4 regions of the Actinomadura sp. NAK00032 genome follow, and region 2 is predicted to be linked to each of the others. Evidence: riboswitches for the same ligand, from Rfam matches in the RefSeq annotation. Region 2 holds a riboswitch; each other region holds the start of a gene.
What was found. Region 2 has a riboswitch for cobalamin ahead of HUT06_RS41805 (ribonucleoside-diphosphate reductase subunit alpha). Riboswitches for the same ligand answer to the same signal wherever they lie in the genome.
Positions count from the first base shown of each region.

Region 1 (4,667 bases), 7.7 Mb from region 2:
AAGCCCGGAGACGCGCCCGCCCTGGCCGCCCACCGCGCTCGTCCTAGAAGGCACGTGATCGGCCAGGCCTGCGCCGGCGTCCTGCCGGCACGGCCCTGAAGACCCACCCCGGTTGTCCGCCGCCGTTGCTGAATGTCGGCGACGTTTGCGGAGCGAGGCGGCCGGTGGTTGCTGGAGCCCGTGTATTGCGTTTCTGTCTTTGATGGACACGATCAGTTGCCTGGGTGTCCGCCGTGCTGGGGCATCGCGGGGCTCCCGTAGGGACGCGCGGCGCCGGTTGCCCCGCCGACAGGGTCCGTCCCACCAGTTTGGTTCCTGCTGCCTTGGTCGGAGGCCGTTCATGCGGTCGGCGGGGTGGTGGGGTGGGCTGTTATTGGGTCTGGTCGGTTGGGCGGATGAGGATCTCGTTGACCGCGACGTGTTCAGGCTGCGTGAGTGCGTACACGACGGCGTTGGCTATGTCTTCGGGTTGGAGTGTGCGCATGGCCGAGGCCATCTGCTGGGCGGTTGCTCGGCTTGCCGGGTCGGAGATGTGGTCGGCCAGTTCGGTGGAGACGAAGCCCGGTTCCACCAGGACCACGCGCACGCCCTGGGTGGTGACTTCCTGCCGGAGTGCCTCGGAGAAGGCGTTGACGCCGAACTTCGTCGCGGCGTAGACGCCGCCGCCCGCTGATGCGATCCGTCCTGACGTCGAGGAGACCTGGAGGACGGTGCCCTTGCTCTCCAGGAGGTGCGGCAGGGCCGCGTGGACCGCGTACATCGAGCCGAGCAGGTTCGTTTCGACCATGCGGGTCCATTCGGTGGTGTCGGCGCCCGCGATCGGGCCGCTGAGCATCACCCCGGCGTTGTTCACCAGGACGTCCAGGCCGCCGAAGTGTTCGACGGTCGCGGCGACCGCGGCCTGCACTGACCGTTGGTCCGTCACGTCCAGGTCGAGGGGGAGCACCTCGCCCGGTGCCTTGTCCGCCAGGGCCGTCAGGCGGTCGGCTCGGCGGGCGCCGGCGGCCAGGCTCGCGCCGGCGGTGGACAGGGCCAGTGCGGTCGCCTCGCCAATGCCCGAGGACGCTCCGGTGACCAGGATGACCTTTCCGGCGAGCGTGTCGTTCATGTCGTGTCCTTTCGTGGCCCACCTAAGCGGACCGGGTGGTCACCTTAGCCTAGCTCATAAGCGGACCGATTGGTCACCTTAGATAGAGTGGGCGCTGGAGGAAGGAGCGGCACATGGCCAGAACCGTCCCGTCGCGCAGTGACGCGGTGCGCAATCGGCGGCTGCTGCTGGACGCCGCGGCCCGGACGTTCGCCGAGCGCGGGGTCGAGGTGTCCATCGGGGAGATCGCGGAGTGCGCCGGGGTGGGCAAGGGCACGGTCTTCCGGCACTTCTCCTCCAAGGCCGATCTGCTCGCGGCGATCATGCTCGGCATGCTGGACGAGCTGGAGAGCACCGGGACCGCGCTGCTGGAGGACGACGATGCCGGGCGGGCGCTGCGGGAGTTCATGGCCGCCGGGGTGGAGATCTTCGTCAGGGACCGGGCGTTCTGCGAGGTCGTCGGCCGTCCGTCGCTGCAGAGCGAGCAGGTGCGGGAGGCGATCCAGCGGCTGCGCGACGTCGCGGAGGAGATCACCGACCGTGCCCGGCGGCAGGGGGCCGTGCGGCCGGACGTCACCGGCACCGATGTGGTCCTGCTGCTGACCGGCATCCAGCACACGGCGGCGCCGCTGCTGGACCATGAGCCGCAGGCCTGGCGGCGTTATCTCGAACTGGCCCTCGACGGGCTTTCCGCCGGCTCGCGGCCGGACCTGCCCTACCCGCCGCCGGGGCGGCTGTCGCTTGGTCCCGGCGTTTGAGTCCGCCCAGGATTCGTGTCGCCGCTTATGTGGTCAGGTACGGCTCCGGTCCTGAGCTGCTCGTCTTCGACCACGTCGGCATGCCGGACGCGGGGACTCAGGTGCCTGCGGGTGGTGTGAGGGGCGGCGAAGATCTGGTGCGTGCCGTTCTGCGGGAGGTTTTTGAGGAGACGGGGCTTGGCGATGTCTCGGTTGTTCGGCGTGTTGCTGTTGAGGAGAAGCCGCATCCTTGCACTGGCGAGCCTCGCAAGACGTCGTTTTTTCATCTTGTCGCGGGGGCGTCCGTGGCGGATGCGTGGGAGCACGTGGTGGACGGTGATGGCGGCGATGCGGGGTTGAGGTTTGCGTGCCGGTTCGTGGCGTTGCCGTTGGTGCGGCCGCTCGCGGACGACCAGGGGGCTTGGCTGGGGCTCATCGACCCGGCCTTCGGTCGTGAGCGTTGACGGCGGTAGGGTCGCCGGTGGCATGAACTGATGCGGGGTGCCCCTTCGTGGGGAGAATCGGGAAGCCGGTGTGAATCCGGCACGGGCCCGCCGCGGTGACCGGGGAGCTGCCGTCCACGCGCGTTTGCGCGGCCACTGGCCGGAAGGCTGGGAAGGCGGGCGGCCGGCGTCGATCCGGGAGTCCGAAGACCGGCCCCGCTCCACGCGGCCGCCCTGTGGCGGCCCGACGCAGCGGGAGCCTGCCATGGAGCTTTACGACGTCATCCACCGCCGCCGCGATGTGCGTGCCGAGTTCACCGGTGCGCCCATTGCCCGGGACGTTCTCGACCGGGTGCTCGCGGCGGCGCATGCCGCGCCGAGCGTGGGGCTGTCGCAGCCCTGGGATTTCATTCTGGTGAGGGATGCCCGGCTTCGGCGTGCCTTTCATGAGCATGTCGAGGGGGAGCGGGCCGTATTCGCTCGCGGTCTGCGTGGGGACGCCGCTGAGCGGTTCGCGAAGATCAAGATTGATGGGGTTCTGGAGTCTTCCCTTTCCGTTGTGGTCACTTACGACGCCGCTCGGGGCGGGCCTGCGGTTCTGGGACGGCACGCGATCGCGGACGCGGGGCTGTACTCGGTCTGCCTGGCCATTCAGAACCTGTGGCTGGCCGCTACGGCGGAGGGCCTCGGCGTGGGGTGGGTGTCGTTCTACCGGGAGGCCTATCTGCGTGAGTTGCTCGGCATTCCGGTGGACGTTCGTCCGGTCGCCTGGCTGTGTCTTGGGCCGGTCAGCCGTCTGCAACCCGCTCCGGATCTCGAACGGCACGGGTGGCGGCAGCGGCGGGCACTGGACGCCGCTGTTCACCTTGACCGGTGGGCGGGGCGGTCTTGAGGCGGATCGCCATGTGGGCCAGGAAGGCCATGCCGGCCAGCAGGTAGCAGTTGGCGATCGGGGTCAGGAAGATGTGGAAGCCGTATTGGAGCGGGTGGCCGTTGTGGGGCGTCCACCAGAGGGGTGAGAGCGCGAAGAGGACGTAGGCGGCCAGGGCGGTTTTGCGGTTGCCGTTTCTGAGGAGTACCGCCAGGGCCGGGACGATCCATACCCAGTGGTGCGCCCAGGAGATGGGGGAGACCAGTAGGCCGGTGGCCCCTGTTACCGCCGTTGCGGCCAGCCAGTCGCCCCGCCTGGCCCATAGGACGGCGATCGCCAGGCCGATCGCGCCGATCGTCAGGGGGATGGCGGTGTACCAGTCGCCTACTTCGGCCGTCCCGCGCAATATGCGGGTCAGCGTGCCGTAAGGGGATTGATTGCTGATGTACGGGACGCCCACGCGGGACGTGTCGTAGAAAGTGTCCAGCCAATAGACGCGGGACGCTTCCGGGGCGATGGCGTAGGCGAGCAGGGTGCAGGCGGCGAAGGTCGCCGTCGCGGTCACGGCGTCTCTCGTGCGCCTTGTCAGCAGGAGCAGGACGACGAAGACGGCCGGGGTCAGTTTGATCGCGGTCGCGATGCCGATGGCGATTCCGGCGGGGCGGCCCTGGGCGGCGCGGTGCATGTCGGCCAGGACCAGGGCCAGCAGGAAGAGGTTGACCTGGCCCAGGAAGAACGAGTGGTAGACCGGTTCCAATAGGAGGCCGGCCGCTACGACCGCGATGAGAGGAGCCCGCCGGCCGGTCAGTCTCAGAGCCGCCCGGCAGGCCCAGATGAAGGCGGCCAGCGCGGCGAATTGCCAGATCACGCGGGCCACGGTCAGGGGTAGCAGGGAGAGGGGAGTGAAGAGAGCGGCGAAGAACGGGGTGTTGGTGAACCAGTGGTCGGCCAGTTGTTCCGTGTAGAGGCGGGTGCCGTCTGCTATGGCGTCCCCGCCCAGCCAGTAGATGCGGAAATCCAGTGAGTCGTAGGCGAGAGAGAAAATTGCTATTGCCGCGACTTCGATGGCCAAGAGCAGTGGCACCCAGCGTTTCATGCGGATAACGGTGTCGGTGGGCCCGGTTTTCGCGCATCGGGCCGTCGCACACATTCGCGGAACGCCCGTTAGCCCACGGGATTACGCCTGCGGGCCAATGTGTGGGGGAACGGCCGGCGGTTACGATCGGCGCATGTCAGCCCGAGTGCGCCGCCTCAGCGGGGCGGTTCTCCTCTGGTCGGGAGCCGCTCTCTATCCCGGCGTCCTGTTCCTCGTCCTCTCCAGCGGGTGGCTCGTCTCGCCGGAAGTGGACATCCTGCTCTGCGCCGCCAGCACTGTGCTCGTCGCGGTGCTGCTGCGGCGGCATCCCCTCCCGGCCCACGCGATCCTGCTCTTCGCCTGGATCCTGGCCCTGGCGGAGACGGAGAACGGCGCCGTCGCGGGCGGGGAGATCCTGCTCACCGACCTCGCGGTCTGCTACATCGCCGCGACG
Region 1 is NZ_CP054932.1:1,327,764-1,332,430, forward strand. It holds gene HUT06_RS06275 (SDR family NAD(P)-dependent oxidoreductase) at 371-1,108, opposite strand; gene HUT06_RS06280 (TetR/AcrR family transcriptional regulator) at 1,222-1,845, shown strand; gene HUT06_RS06285 (NUDIX domain-containing protein) at 1,842-2,288, shown strand; cobalamin riboswitch at 2,307-2,501, shown strand; gene bluB (5,6-dimethylbenzimidazole synthase) at 2,533-3,159, shown strand; gene HUT06_RS06295 (glycosyltransferase 87 family protein) at 3,056-4,234, opposite strand; gene HUT06_RS06300 (sensor histidine kinase) at 4,368-4,667, shown strand, end outside.
Region 1: it holds a riboswitch for cobalamin, as region 2 does, so the genes downstream of both, bluB (5,6-dimethylbenzimidazole synthase) here and HUT06_RS41805 (ribonucleoside-diphosphate reductase subunit alpha) in region 2, are expected to answer to the same signal.

Region 2 (4,667 bases):
CGCGAACGCCCGCGCGCGCTCGTCCTGATCGGGCAGGTAGGTGTCCAGGAGGGTCAGGTAAAACTGTACGTGGACGGCCTCCTCATATAGCTGCCGCGACAGGTAGAGCCGGGCCTCCGGGGCGTTCACGTGCTTGTAGAGGTTCAGCACCAGGTTGTTCGCCACGATCGAGTCGCCGGTGGCGAAGAACGCGACGAGCCGGTTCACCAGATGCAGCTCGGCGGGCGTGAGCCGCTCCAGGTCGGCCATGTCGGACGCGAGGTCGACCTCCTCCACCGTCCACGTGTTGCGGATCGCGGCGCGGTAGCGCTCGTAGAAGTCGGGGTAGCGCATGGGACGCAGGGTCAGGTCCATGCCGGGGTCGAGCAGCATGCTGTGTCCTTCGGTTCGCGCGCTCACTGGCACGCCTCGCAGGTCTCGGGGTTCTCCAGGGAGCACACGGCCGCCTCCGACGCGACGGTCGTCTGCGCGATGCGCGTCGCCGGGCGGGAGCGCAGGTAGTAGGTGGTCTTCAGCCCGCTGCGCCACGCGTACGCGTACATCGAGGAGAGCTTGCCGATCGTCGGCGTCTCCATGAACAGGTTCAGCGACTGCGACTGGTCGATGTAGGGGGTGCGGGCGGCGGCGAGGTCGATGAGGGCCTTCTGCGGCAGTTCCCAGGCCGTCCGGTAGCGGGCGCGGGTCTCCTCCGGGACGTCGACGAGGCCCTGCACGGAGCCGTTCGCGCGTTTGATCGCCTCGCGGACGGCCGGCGTCCACAGCCCGAGCGCCTTCAGCTCGGCCACCAGGTAGCCGTTGATCTGCAGGAACTCGCCGGACAGCGTCTCGCGCTTGAACAGGTTGGACACCTGCGGCTCGATGCACTCGTAGCAGCCCGCGATGGACGCGATCGTCGCGGTCGGCGCGATCGCGATCAGCAGCGAGTTGCGGAGCCCGACCGCGGCGACGCGCTCGCGGAGCGCGGCCCACTCGGCGGGACGGGCCGGCGCGGCGTCCGGGAAGTGGTCCAGGTGGAGCCGGCCGCGCGCGGTACGGGTCATGCCGTAGGCGGGCAGCGGCCCGTGCGCGGCGGCGAGGTCGGCGGACGCCCCGTAGGCGGCCAGCGCGATCTCCTCGGCGATGCGCGTCGACAGCGCGCGGGCCTCGTCGGAGTCGAACGGCAGGCGCAGCGTGAAGAAGACGTCGGCGAGACCCATCACGCCCAGCCCGACCGGACGCCACTTGCGGTTGGCCTTCTCCGCCTCCGGCGTGGGGTAGAAGCCCCTGTCGATGGTGCGGTCCAAGAAGCGGACGGCGGTGCGGACCGTTGAACGAAGCCGCTCCCAGTCGACCCCGGCGGGCGTCACGTGCGCGGCCAGATTCACCGATCCGAGGTTGCAGACGGCGGCCTCGCCATCGCTGGTCACCTCAAGGATCTCTGTGCACAGGTTGGAGAGGTGGACGACCCTCTTTTCGGGTGGTGTGGAGGGTCGCCCCTCCACGGGCGGCTCGCCGGGCTCGGCGGTCTGGTTGCAGGCGCGGTTGGCGGCGTCCTTGAACGTCATCCATCCGTTGCCCGTCTCCGCGAGGGTGCGCATCATGCGCCCGTACAGCTTGCGGGCCGGGACCTGCCGGACGAACCGTCCGTCCCGCTCCGCCGCCCGGTACGCCGCGTCGAACTCGTCCCCCCAGAGGTCGGCCAACTCGGGGACCTCCTTCGGGTCGAACAGCGACCAGGGCGCGTCGTCCTCGACGCGGCGCATGAACTCGTCCGGGATCCAGTTGGCGAGGTTCAGGTTGTGGGTGCGGCGCGCGTCCTCGCCCGTGTTGTCGCGCAGTTCGAGGAACTCCTCGACGTCGGCGTGCCACGGCTCCAGGTAGACGCAGGCGGCGCCCTTGCGGCGGCCGCCCTGGTTGACGGCGGCGACGGACGAGTCCAGCGTGCGCAGCCACGGGACGATGCCGTTGGAGTGCCCGTTCGTGCCGCGGATCAGCGAGCCCCGCGAGCGCACCTTCGTCCACGAGATGCCGATGCCGCCCGCGTACTTGCTGAGCCGCGCGACCTGCCCGTACCGCTCGTAGATCGCCTCCAGCTCGTCGCGCGGCGAGTCGAGCAGGAAGCACGACGACAGCTGCGGGCGGCGCGCGGCCGAGTTGAACAGGGTCGGCGAGCTGGGCAGGTACGACAGCGTGCTGAGCAGGCCGTACAGGTCCGCCGCCTCGTCCACCGTGTCGGCGAGGCCGCATGCCACGCGCAGCAGGAAGTGCTGCGGACGCTCCAGGACGAGCCGCGAACGCGGATGCCTCAGCAGATACCGGTCGTAGAGGGTGCGGAGCCCGAAGTACTCGAACCGGTCGTCGGCGCCGTCGTCGATGAGCGCGTCGAGTGCGGCGGCGTTGGCGGCGACGAACGCGGCCGGACCGTCCGCCAGCAGGCCCTCCCGGTGCCCGGCGGCGACCGACTCGGCGAACGCCGTGACGCCGGCGGACGCCGCCTCGTCCCGGATCCGGGCGCCGAGCAGCCGCGCGGCGACCTTCGAGTAGCCGGGTTCGGCGGCCACCAGGGCGGCGGCCTCGGCGATCGCGAGATCCCGCAGCGCCGCCGTGTCCAGCCCGTCGCCGGACCGGACGGCGGCCAGCACGCGCCCCGCCGCCACATCCGGTACCCCGGCGCAGGCGGCCTCGACCTCCCCGGCGATGCCCCCGGCCGCCGGTGCGTCGGCCAACACTTGTGTCACGTGCTTCTCCCCTCGCAAGCCGCCTCGCGGAGGCATGCGAACGGGACGCGACGGCATGCCGCGCTCCGCCCCCGGCCCACCCGCGAAGCCTGGACGTGTCGGCCCGAGGGGACGACCCCCGGACCTTCTCGTGCGGGCAGGTCTTCGGACTCGCGGGCGGCGCACCTGTCAGGCACGTCCTACTGGCCGTCGCTTCCCGGGCCCGGCGGGCCCAGTGCTCATGACGGCGGTCGTTCCCGCTCACCGCTGCGGGGCAGTCCCGGAATCGCACCGGGTTCCCTCTCACGACGCCCCCGCCGCCGGGCGGCGGGGGCGTACCAGCACGGGGTTGAACCCTACATCTTGTTTGCGATCAATGCGCAACCCCAAGATGTTGGGCGTGTCGCCGTGGGTTTCCGGGGTCGGGTACACGGTCGCGGACCGGGGTGGCACGATGGTGCCGTCATGTCGGAGCGTTCCCCGCAGCCCCTGTTCCGCGCCGCACGCGCGGTGGTGTTCGCCACCGTGTGCGTCGCGCTGGCGGCGCTCGGGCACGTCCTCGCAGGCGGGGCGGCCGTCCCGCTCTGGGCGGGGACGATGGGGTTCGGCGCGGTCGTCGGCGTGACGCTGATGCTGGCGGGCCATGAGCGCTCGCTCGGCACGATCCTGGGCGGGCTCCTCGGCGGGCAGTTCGCCCTGCACACGCTGTTCACGGGCGCAGCCGCCGATCCGGCCGCGCACCCCATGCCCGCCATGGCGGGCCACACCCCGGCGATGCACGCCGCCATGACCGACGCCGCCGCGATGCCCGGCGCCACCGCCGCGCATGGCGGCAACGGCCTGGCCATGACGCTCGCGCACTGCGTCGCCGCGCTGGTCGCCGCCTGGTGGCTGCGGCGCGGCGAACGGTCCGTGTGGACGATGGCCCGGCGGGTCGCCGCGGCCGCCGACCGTCCCGTCCGGCTGCTCCTCGCCCTGCTCACCATCGAACCGGCCGGGCCGCCGCGCCCGGCCGTCCCCGCCCCGGCGCCGGCCGCCGTCCCCGCCGTCGACCGCGCGCTGCGGCACCAGGTCGTCCGGCGGGGTCCCCCGTTCCGTTCGAGGGCGCTCGCGCACATCTGACGCGCGCGCCGTACGTCACCGGACGCCGATCCACGGCGCATCCGGCTCTTCCCGTACGACTCGAACGGAGTTCCCGCATGTCCTTCACCGTGCCCGCGCGCCGCGCCGGCGCCATCGTCTCCCTCGCCGCCCTCTCGGTGCTCGGGGCGGCCACGGCCGCGTCCGCGCACGTCACCGCCAACCCGAAGAGCGCCGAGCAGGGCTCCTACGCCAAGGTCTCGTTCCGGGTGCCGAACGAGCGCGACAACGCCGCCACGACCAAGGTCGTCGTGCACCTGCCCGTCGACCACCCGCTCGCGTCGGTGTCCGTCCGGCCGACCCCGGGCTGGACGGTGAAGGCGGAGAAGTCCAAGCTGCCGAAGCCGATCCAGTCCCACGGCGGCGAGCTGACCGAGGCCGTCACCACGATCACCTGGTCGGGCGGCAAGATCGAGGCCGGTCGGTTCGAGGAGTTCGACGTCTCCATGGGGCCGCTCCCGACCGACACGGACCAGCTGATGTTCAAGGCCGACCAGACCTACTCCAACGGCGAGGTCGTCAAGTGGGAGGAGGCGCCGGCCGAGGGCGCCGCCGAACCCGAGCACCCGGCGCCGACGCTCCAGCTCACCCCGAAGGGCGGCGCCGCCACGGTCGGCCTGACCGCCGAGAAGAAGCCCGCCGCCGAGGCCGCCGCCTCGTCCGAGGACGGGACGGCCCGCCTCCTCGGCGGCATCGGCATCGCGGTCGGCGTCGTCGGCCTCGGCCTCGGCGGCTACGGCCTGAGCCGCGCCCGGAGCCGGGCATGATCACGGCGATGCGACGGATCGCGGCCGGCGTGCTGGCCGCCGGGACGGTCCTGGCCCTGACCGC
Region 2 is NZ_CP054932.1:9,055,207-9,059,873, forward strand. It holds gene HUT06_RS41800 (ribonucleotide-diphosphate reductase subunit beta) at 1-372, opposite strand, end outside; gene HUT06_RS41805 (ribonucleoside-diphosphate reductase subunit alpha) at 396-2,717, opposite strand; cobalamin riboswitch at 2,856-3,000, opposite strand; gene HUT06_RS41810 (hypothetical protein) at 3,162-3,818, shown strand; gene HUT06_RS41815 (YcnI family protein) at 3,896-4,603, shown strand; gene HUT06_RS41820 (copper resistance CopC family protein) at 4,612-4,667, shown strand, end outside.

Region 3 (4,667 bases), 3.3 Mb from region 2:
GCGCATGTCGACCCGCTCCGGATCGAGCTTGCCGAGCGTCGTCACCGCCACGCTCTCCTCGGGGCCGCCGACGTCGCGTCCGATCACCACCGGCGTCTCGGGGGAGCGGTGCTCCAGCAGCAGGTCGCGCGCCGCCGGGAGCTGGTGCCTGCGGCGGCTGGACGACGGGTTGTAGAGCGCCACGACCAGATCGGCCTCGGCCGCCGCCGACAGCCGCCGCGCGATCGCGTCCCACGGCTTGAGGATGTCCGACAGCGACAGGACGCAGAAGTCGTGGCCGAGCGGCGCGCCCGCCCGCGCCGCGACCGCCTGCGCCGCCGTCAGCCCCGGCACGACCTGCACCGCAACGTCCGCGAACGCGTCGTCGGCGGCGGCCTCCAGCACCGCCGCCGCCATCGCGAACACGCCCGGGTCGCCGGACGAGACCACGGCGACGCGCGCCCCGTCCTTCGCAAGGTCCAGCGCGTGCCGGGCGCGGTCGGCCTCCACCCGGTTCCCGGACGCGTGCCGCCGCTGCCGCGGGTTCGGCGGCACCCGGTCCAGGTAGGGGCCGTAGCCGACGAGGTCGGTCGCGGACGCGAGGACGTCCTGCGCCTCCGGGGTGAGCCAGGACCGCCCCGCCGGGCCGAGCCCGACCACCCATACCCCGCCGGGGCCCTCGGGCCGGGCCGGGGGCGGCGCCTCGAACGACCGCTCCGCCGGGCTCGTCAGCAGGGCGAGCGACATGTACGGGACGTCCGCAGGGTCGACGTCGGCGAGCGGTGCGACCCGCTGCCTACCGGTGGAGGCCCGCTCGACGTACCAGGCGTCGCCGAGCCGGCCCGCGTCCTCGAACGCCTGCCTGACCTTGGGGAACGTCCGGCCGAGCTTGAGCACGGCCGCCGCGTCCGTCCCGCGCAGCCGCTCGGCCAGCTCGTCGCCGGGCAGCGTCCCGGGCAGGACCGTCAGCGTCTCCTCCCGCTCCGCCAGCGGCCGCCCGGCCGCCGCCGACGCCGCGCTCACCGACGTCACGCCGGGCACCACCTCGGCCGGGTAGTGCGGCGCGAGGCGCTTGTGCAGGTGCATGTAGGACCCGTAGAACAGCGGGTCGCCCTCGCTCAGCACCACGACCGTCCGGCCCGCGTCCAGGTGCGCGGAGAGCCGGGCGGCGCAGTCGGCGTAGAACTCGTCGAGCGCGCCCTGGTAGCCGCCCGGATGGGCGGTCGCCTCCGTGGTCACCGGGTAGACGAGCTGCTCCTCGATCCGGCCGTCCCGCAGGTACGGTTCGGCGGCCGACCGGGCGATGCTGCGGCCGTGCCGCGCGCAGTGGAAGGCGACCACGTCCGCCTCGCCGATCAGCCGCGCCGCCTTGACCGTGACCAGCTCCGGATCGCCGGGGCCGACGCCCACGCCGAACAGCCGTCCCGCCATCACTCCGCCTCACTGGCGACGGCGTTGACCGCCGCCGCCGTCATCGCGCTGCCGCCGCGCCGCCCGCGCACCACCAGGTGGTCGAGCCCGCTCGCGGCGAGCGCCTCCTTCGACTCGGCCGCGCCGATGAACCCGACCGGGATCCCGAGCACCGCCGCCGGACGCCCCGCGCCCGCCGCCACCAGCTCCAGCAGCCGGAACAGCGCGGTCGGCGCGTTGCCGATCGCCACGACCGACCCCTCGAGCCGGTCCAGCCACAGGTCGAGGGCCGCCGCGCTGCGCGTGGTGCCGAGCCGCTCCGCCAGCGCGGGCACCTCCGGCTCGCCCAGCGCGCACACCACGTCGTTGCCCGCCGGCAGCCGCGCGCGCGTGATACCGGACGCGACCATCCGCGCGTCGCACAGGACCGGCGCGCCGTCCAGCAGCGCCGCCCGCGCCCGCGCCACGACCCCCGGCGACCAGCCCAGATCCCGGACGAGGTCGGTCATCCCGCAGGCGTGGATCATCCGCACCGCGACGCGCGCGACGTCGTCCGGCAGGCCCGACAGGTCGGCCTCCGCGCGGATCGTCGCGAAGGACCGCCGGTAGATCTCGGCGCCGTCCCGGACATAGTCCATCACCGCTGCTCCTCAGGCATCCTCAGCACGACCGGGCCGCGGGGCGTCCCGCAGCGCCGCTCGCATCCCGCCCAGTGGACGGGCGTCTCGGGTGCGCGCTCCAGCCCGGCGACCCACCGCCGCGCCTCGCCCAGCACGTCGCCGCGCGACTTCGCGCAGCCGGGGCTCCCGGTGCAGGCGGTGACCCCGACCCACGGCGACGCGGCGTCGACCGCGAACCCCGCCGCCGCGAGCACCGCCGCGACCTCGCCGGCCTCGCCGGAAGTCAGATCCCGCAGCACGACGCTCCGCCACGGCGTGACCCGCACGCTGCCCGAGGACCCGGCGAGAGCCTCGGCCCGCGCGCCCGACAGCCGACCGAGCGGCGGCACGACCTCCAGCGCGACGAGCCCGTCCCGCTGCCGGACGATCCCGGCGTACGGGGGCCGGGGCTCAGGGGGCGCGCCGGGTTCCTCCGCACTCGCGCCGAGCCGTCCGGCGACGAGCCGCGCCCCGTCCGGGACCTCCGAGACCCGCCACGCGTCCCCCCGGACGTCGAGGAACGCCGCCGCGGCCGCGACCAGCGTCGCGACCGCGTCACCGGCGGGAACGGAGACCCGTGCCCCGGCGACGCGGAGGCCGTCCGGCGCGAAGGTCAGGTCGGCGTCCACGGCGGCCGCGTCGCCGGTGCCGTCGTCCAGCGCGAACAGGAAGCGGCCCGGCAGGCCGGCCAGCCGCGGGTTCGCGCACAGCGCCCGGTCGAGGGCCGCGACCAGCGGATCCGTCGCCAGGACGCCGTGCCGGCCGCGCCCGCCGAGCGGGGACGCGACGATGTTGCGCACCCGCTCGTGGGACGGCGACGGCAGCAGCCCCGCCGCCTCCAGGCGCGCCGCGAGCGCCGCCGGATCGCGGACGCCGCGCAGCTGCAGATTGCCGCGCGAGGTGAGTTCGATCACGTCGCGGCCCAGCTCGCGGGCGGCGGCGCCGAGCACTTCGAGCTGCGCGGACGACACCGCGCCGCCCGGCACCCGGACACGCGCCAGCGGCCCGTCGGCGGCGTTGTGGGTGCGCAGCGCACCGGGGCACGCGTCGGCGTGCGGTCTGACAATCGGCACGGGGAGGATGTTAACCACACTTTGCGGGCGGGCCGCGCTGCCGTACTGTTCTCCCCAGGCGATGGCAATGGGAGGAAGCCGGTGTGAATCCGGCGCGGTCCCGCCACTGTGACCGGGGAGCGAACCCCGCTTGAGGCCACTGTCCGCACGGACGGGAAGGCCGGGGCGAGCATCGATCCGGGAGCCAGGAGACTCCTGCCGTCGCGACACCCGCTACCGGGGCGAGGACCCCAGGGGAGGAACGGCCGTGTCCGCTGGCACCGTGCTGCTGCTGTCGACGTCCGACACCGATCTGCTGAGCGCCCGCGCGTCCGGCGCCGGCTACCGGCTCGGCAATCCCGCCCGGCTCACCGCCGCCGACCTGCCCGCACTGACCGAGGGCACGGGCCTCGTCGTGGTCCGGCTGCTCGGCGGGCGGCGCGTTTGGGAGGACGGGCTCGACGCGCTCCTCGCCGGCCCCCGCCCGGTGGTGGTCCTCGGCGGCGAGCAGGCCCCCGACGCCGAGCTGATGGAGCTGTCCCGGCTCCGCGGCGGGGTCGCCGCCGGCGTGTGCGCCGAGGCCCACGCCTACCTCGCGCACGGCGGGCCCGCCAACCTCGCCGAGCTGCACGCGTTCCTGTCCGACACCGTGCTGCTGACCGGGCGCGGGTTCGCGCCCCCGGCCGCGACGCCGACGTGGGGGCGGCTCGAACGCGAGCCCCGCACCACCGAGGGCCCCGTCGTCGGCGTGCTCTACTACCGCGCCCACCACATGGCCGGGAACACCGCGTTCGCCGAGGCGCTGTGCGCGGCCGTCGAGGACGCGGGCGGGCAGGCCATGCCCGTCTTCTGCTCGTCCCTGCGCACCGCCGAGCCCGCGCTGCTCGACACCCTCCGCCGGGCGGACGCGCTGGTCGTGACCGTCCTCGCGGCGGGCGGGTCCAGGCCCGCGACCGCCGGGGCGGGCGGCGACGACGAGGCGTGGGACGTCGGCGCCCTCGCCGCGCTCGACGTCCCGATCCTGCAGGGCCTCTGCCTCACCACCAGCCGCGCCGCCTGGGAGGACAGCGACGACGGCCTGTCCCCGCTGGACGCCGCGTCGCAGGTCGCGATCCCCGAGTTCGACGGCCGGATCATCACCGTCCCGTTCTCGTTCAAGGAGATCGACGAGGACGGCCTCACCGTCTACCGGGCCGACCCGGAGCGGGCGGCGCGCGTCGCGGGGATCGCCGTCCGGCACGGCCGCCTGCGGCACACCCCGCCCGCCGAGCGCCGCGTCGCGGTGATGCTGTCGGCGTACCCGACCAAGCACTCCCGCGTCGGGAACGCCGTCGGGCTCGACACCCCGGCGAGCACCGTCCGGCTGCTGGCCCGCCTCCGCGACGAGGGCCACGACCTGGGCGGAGGCTTCCCCGGCGTCGGCGACGACGCCGCGGGCCTGGACGGCGACGCGCTCATCCACGCGCTCATCGCCGCCGGCGGCCAGGACGAGGACTGGCTCACCGAGGAGCAGCTCGCGGGCAACCCCGTCCGGATCTCCGGCGCGTCCTACGAGCGCTGGTACCGG
Region 3 is NZ_CP054932.1:5,722,586-5,727,252, reverse strand. It holds gene cobJ (precorrin-3B C(17)-methyltransferase) at 1-1,410, opposite strand, end outside; gene HUT06_RS26720 (precorrin-8X methylmutase) at 1,410-2,030, opposite strand; gene HUT06_RS26715 (precorrin-3B synthase) at 2,027-3,121, opposite strand; cobalamin riboswitch at 3,193-3,316, shown strand; gene cobN (cobaltochelatase subunit CobN) at 3,369-4,667, shown strand, end outside.
Region 3: it holds a riboswitch for cobalamin, as region 2 does, so the genes downstream of both, cobN (cobaltochelatase subunit CobN) here and HUT06_RS41805 (ribonucleoside-diphosphate reductase subunit alpha) in region 2, are expected to answer to the same signal.

Region 4 (4,667 bases), 3.7 Mb from region 2:
GAGTAGTACTCCGGGGGGAACTTCCCGGCGCGCGAGCCCAGCCGGTCCAGCACGCCGAGCGAGGACAGGTACTGCAGCGGGGCGCTGTTGACGATCATGGCGCGGGAGGGCGCCTCGCCCACCCTGACGTCCACCCCGCAGTTCTCGACGGTGAGGGGGTAGCGCACCGTCGTACCGCTCTGGCCGCCCGCCTCTCGGCCCGCCGGGCCGCATCCGGCCAGCGCGGCGGCCAGCAGCCCGGCCCCGAACCAGGCGAGGTATCGCTTCATCTGGCGCATCGCTCCTTGCGGTGGTCGTCCGGCGTCCGGTCAGCCGGTGCTCGCGGGCGCGGCGTCGAGCGGGTGGAAGAGGAACTGGATGCCGCGGGAGGTCTCCAAGCGCTCGACACCGACGCCGTAGACGCCTTCGAGGAGTCCGGGCGTCAGCACGTCGGCGCACGGGCCGTGCGCGACGACGCCGCCCCGCTGGAGGACGAGGACGTCGTCGCAGTAGCGGGCGGCCAGGTTGAGGTCGTGGAGCACGATGACCGTGGTGATGCCGAGCCCGCGGATCATGGTGAGCAGCTCGTGCTGGAACCGGATGTCGAGGTGGTTGGTCGGCTCGTCGAGCACCAGGTGCGCGGGCTGCTGCGCCAGCGCGCGGGCGATCATCACGCGCTGTTTCTCGCCGCCGGACAGCCGGACGAAGACCCGGTCCGCCAGGTGCCGGGCGCCGACCCTGCGCAGCGCGGCCGCCGCGATCCGGTGGTCGCCGGCGCCGTTGCGGGAGAACGTCGACTGGTGCGGCGCCCGGCCGAGCATGACCATGTCGGCCACGGTCAGCGGCAGGTCGCCCGCCGACTCCTGCAGCACGACGGCGACCCGCCGGGCGAGTTCGCGGTGGGGCAGGGAGTCCAGCGGGCGCCCGTCGATCAGGACCTGCCCGCTGCGGGGCGGCACGATCCCGGTGAGCATCCGGACCACCGTCGTCTTGCCGCTGCCGTTGGGGCCGAGCAGCCCGAGGATCCGGCCGGTCCCGGCCCGCACGTCGACGTCGCGCACCACGGTCGCCGCGCCGTAGGCGTAGCTGAGCCCGCGTCCTTCGATCATGGCTGTCTCACTCGCTTCCGGCGTGCGGGCGGCGGACCAGGATGAGCAGGAACGGCGCGCCGACCAGCGCGGTGATGATGCCGATCGGCAGTTCCTGCGGGCTGAGGACCATGCGTGCGGCCAGGTCGGCCCACAGCAGGAACGTCGCGCCGATGAGCGCGGCGACGGGCACGGCCCGGCGGTGCGTGGCCCCCACGACGCGCCGGGCCAGATGCGGGATCACCAGCCCGACGAAGCCGATGCTGCCCGAGGAGGCCACCAGCACCCCCACCGCCAGGGACACCAGGACCAGCAGCACCAGGCGGAACCCCGCCGGCGAGACGCCCAGGGTGTGCGCGGTCTCGTCGCCGATCGCGAGCGCGTCCAGCCGGCGTCCCCACAGCGTGAGCAGGACGGTCACCAGCACGACTGCCGCCACGACCACGAACAGGGGCGCCGACCAGTGCGCGAGTGCCAGCGTGCCCAGCAGCCAGAACAGCACCGACCGCGACCCCTCGGCCGAATCGGACGCGAAGATCAGGAAGCTGGTCAGCGCGTAGAGCGCGTACCCGACGGCCACCCCGGTCATCAGCAGCCGGGTCGAGGTGATCCGCCCGGCCGTCCGGGCGATCACGAACACCAGCAGCGACGCGGCCAGCGCGCCCAGGAACGCGGCGATCTGCAGCGCGTGCTCGCCCCACCCCGCGCCGAACCCGAACAGGATCGCGGCGGCCGCGCCCGCCGAGCCGCCGGAGTTGACGCCCAGCAGGTACGGGTCGGCGAGCATGTTGCGCACCATCGCCTGCAGCGCCATGCCGGTGACGGCGAGCCCGGCGCCGACCGCCGCCCCCAGCAGCACGCGCGGCAACCGGACCCGCCACACGATCGAGTCGTGCGCCGGACGCCAGGTGACCTCGGCCGGGCTGCCGACCAGGTGGTGGCCGACCACGTCGAGGACGGTCGTGGGCGGCACCGCCACCGCGCCCATCGCGACCGCGGCGACGACCGTGGCGAGCAGGACCGCCACGAGCCCGAGCAGGAGCAGCAGGTACCGGCGCCGCCGGGAGGACGCCCCCAGGTCGTCGCCGCCGGAGTCCGGCAGCGCGACGGACGGGACCGCCGATGACGAGACCATGCATCCCCTCAGTTATTGCGAGCTATATGCAGTAACTAATGACATGCAGGAGTGTCCTGTCAAGGGAGATCATCATGTGACGCGGCGCTCACCTGCCGGATGTGTCACGATGTGCGGAGTAGGCGACGGCGGAACGAGGAAGCCGGTGCGAATCCGGCGCGGTCCCGCCACTGTGATCGGCGAGCGGATCCCGAACCATGCCACTGCCCGCGCACGCGGGTGGGAAGGCCGGGACGAGCGTTGACCCGAGAGCCAGGAGACTCACGCGGTCGCCTCCTCGATCGGACTGGGGCGGATCTCCCCAGAGAGGAGGGGCTGTATGCCCATGGGTTCGGCATGCCCGGCACCGCGCCGGACGGCGGCGCACATCTCACGCTCGAAGGCGCTCTTGGTGACCGGCGTGCGCGGCGGGCGGGCGCTGGCCGTCCTGGCGATGCTCGTGCTGCTGTCGGCCGGCTGCGGCGGCGCGGAGCGCGTCACGGGCGGGACGTCCGGTTCGCCGCCGGACGGGTTCCCGGTGACGGTCGCCAACTGCGGGGTGACGACCACGTACCAGCGGCCGCCGCGGCGGGCGGTCTCGCTCAACCAGCACGCGACCGAGGTGATGCTGGCGCTCGGCCTGGAGAAGTCGATGGTGGGGACCGGCTACCTGGACGACGAGGTGCTGCCGGAGTTCCGGCGGGCCTACGACCGGGTGAAGGTCATCTCCAGGGAGTACCCCTCGTTCGAGACGCTGCTGGCGGCCGAGCCCGACTTCGTGTACGGGGGCTGGAAGAGCGCCTTCGACGAGAAGGCGGGCCGCGGCCGGGCCGCGTTGCGGAAGGCGGGCATCGACACCCGTCTCAACATCGAGGAATGCCCGGCGGGGCCGGTGACCGCGGCCACCGCCGAGGAGGAGATCCGGGCCGTCGCCGAGGTCTTCGGTGTCCCGGACCGGGCCGAGCGGCGGATCGCCTTGATGCGCGCCGTCCTGGACGGGGTGAAGCGCGCGCTGTCGGGCGCCGCGCCGGTCAAGGTGGCCGTCTACGACAGCGGGGACAAGACCGCCTTCACCGCGGGCGGCGCCGGGATCGGCAACGAGATGATCCGGCTGGCGGGCGGGACCAACCTGTTCGCCGACGTGGACAAGCCCTACGGGAACGTCTCCTTCGAGCAGTTCGCCGAGCGCGCACCGGACGTCGTCCTCATCTACGACTACGGCGAGCAGTCCGCCGAGGACAAGAAGAAGTTCCTGCTGAGCAATCCCGCGCTCAAGGACGTCCCCGCCATCAGGGACCGGCGGTTCGCGGTGCTGCCGCTGTCGTCCACGGTGACCGGCGTGAGGGTCGCGGACGCGGTGGCCTCGCTGGCCCGGCAACTGCACCCGGACCGCTTCGCGTGACCGGCGTGACCGAAGCCCGCGGCTCCGGCGCCCGGACGGCGGCGGCCGCGCCCGCTCCGCGCCGCCGGCTCCCCTACCCGCTGGTCCTGGCGCTGCTGGGTGCGCTGGTGCTGGCGGCGGCCACGGCGGGGATCTCGGCGGGCTCGGTCCGGCTGCCGCCCGAGCAGGTCTGGGGCATCCTGCTGCACCGCCTGCATCCGGCGCTGGCCGCCCCGGACTGGCCGCCCGTCCGCGAGACGATCGTGCTGGACGTCCGGCTCCCCCGCGTGCTGCTGTGCGGGGTGGTCGGCGCGGGCCTGTCGGTGTGCGGGATGGCGCTGCAGGCGCTGGTGCGCAACCCGCTCGCCGACCCGATGCTGCTCGGGGTGTCGTCCGGCGCGACGGTCGGGGCGGTCATGGTCGTGGTGCTGCACGCGGCCTGGTTCGGGATGTTCTCGCTGCCGCTGGCCGCGTTCGGCGGCGCGCTGCTCGCGCTGGTCCTGGTGTACTTCCTGGCCCGCTCCGGCGGGCGGATGCCCACCCTGCGGCTGGTGCTGGCCGGCGTCGCGACCGCCGAGGTGCTGTCGGCGGTCGCCAGCTACCTGATCATCACGTCCGACGACCCGCGCGGCGCCGAGGCGGCGCTGCGCTGGACGCTCGGCGGGCTGGCCGGCACCACCTGGACCGTCCTGTGGATCCCGGCGGCCGCGGTCCTCGCCGGGACCGCGGTGCTGCTCGGGCTGTCGCGGCCGCTCAACCTGCTGCTGGCCGGGGAGGAGGCGGCCGCGTCCCTCGGCCTGGACGTGCACCGCTTCCGCGCGGCCGCGTTCGTGCTGGTCGCGCTGATGATCGGCACGGTCGTCGCGGTCAGCGGCTCGATCGGCTTCGTCGGCCTGCTCATGCCGCATGCCGTCCGGCTGCTGGCCGGCACCGACCACCGCCGCGCGCTGCCCGCCGCGGCGCTGCTCGGCGCGGCCTTCCTCATCGCCGCCGACCTGGCCGCGCGGACCCTGATCAGCCCCGAGGAGATCCCCGTCGGGATCCTCACCGCCCTAGTCGGCGGACCGTTCTTCCTCTACCTGATGCGCCGGAAGGCGGCCCGGTG
Region 4 is NZ_CP054932.1:5,329,151-5,333,817, forward strand. It holds gene HUT06_RS24830 (ABC transporter substrate-binding protein) at 1-269, opposite strand, end outside; gene HUT06_RS24835 (ABC transporter ATP-binding protein) at 309-1,088, opposite strand; gene HUT06_RS24840 (iron ABC transporter permease) at 1,096-2,202, opposite strand; cobalamin riboswitch at 2,335-2,465, shown strand; gene HUT06_RS24845 (ABC transporter substrate-binding protein) at 2,594-3,583, shown strand; gene HUT06_RS24850 (iron ABC transporter permease) at 3,589-4,667, shown strand, end outside; gene HUT06_RS24855 (ABC transporter ATP-binding protein) at 4,665-4,667, shown strand, end outside.
Region 4: it holds a riboswitch for cobalamin, as region 2 does, so the genes downstream of both, HUT06_RS24845 (ABC transporter substrate-binding protein) here and HUT06_RS41805 (ribonucleoside-diphosphate reductase subunit alpha) in region 2, are expected to answer to the same signal.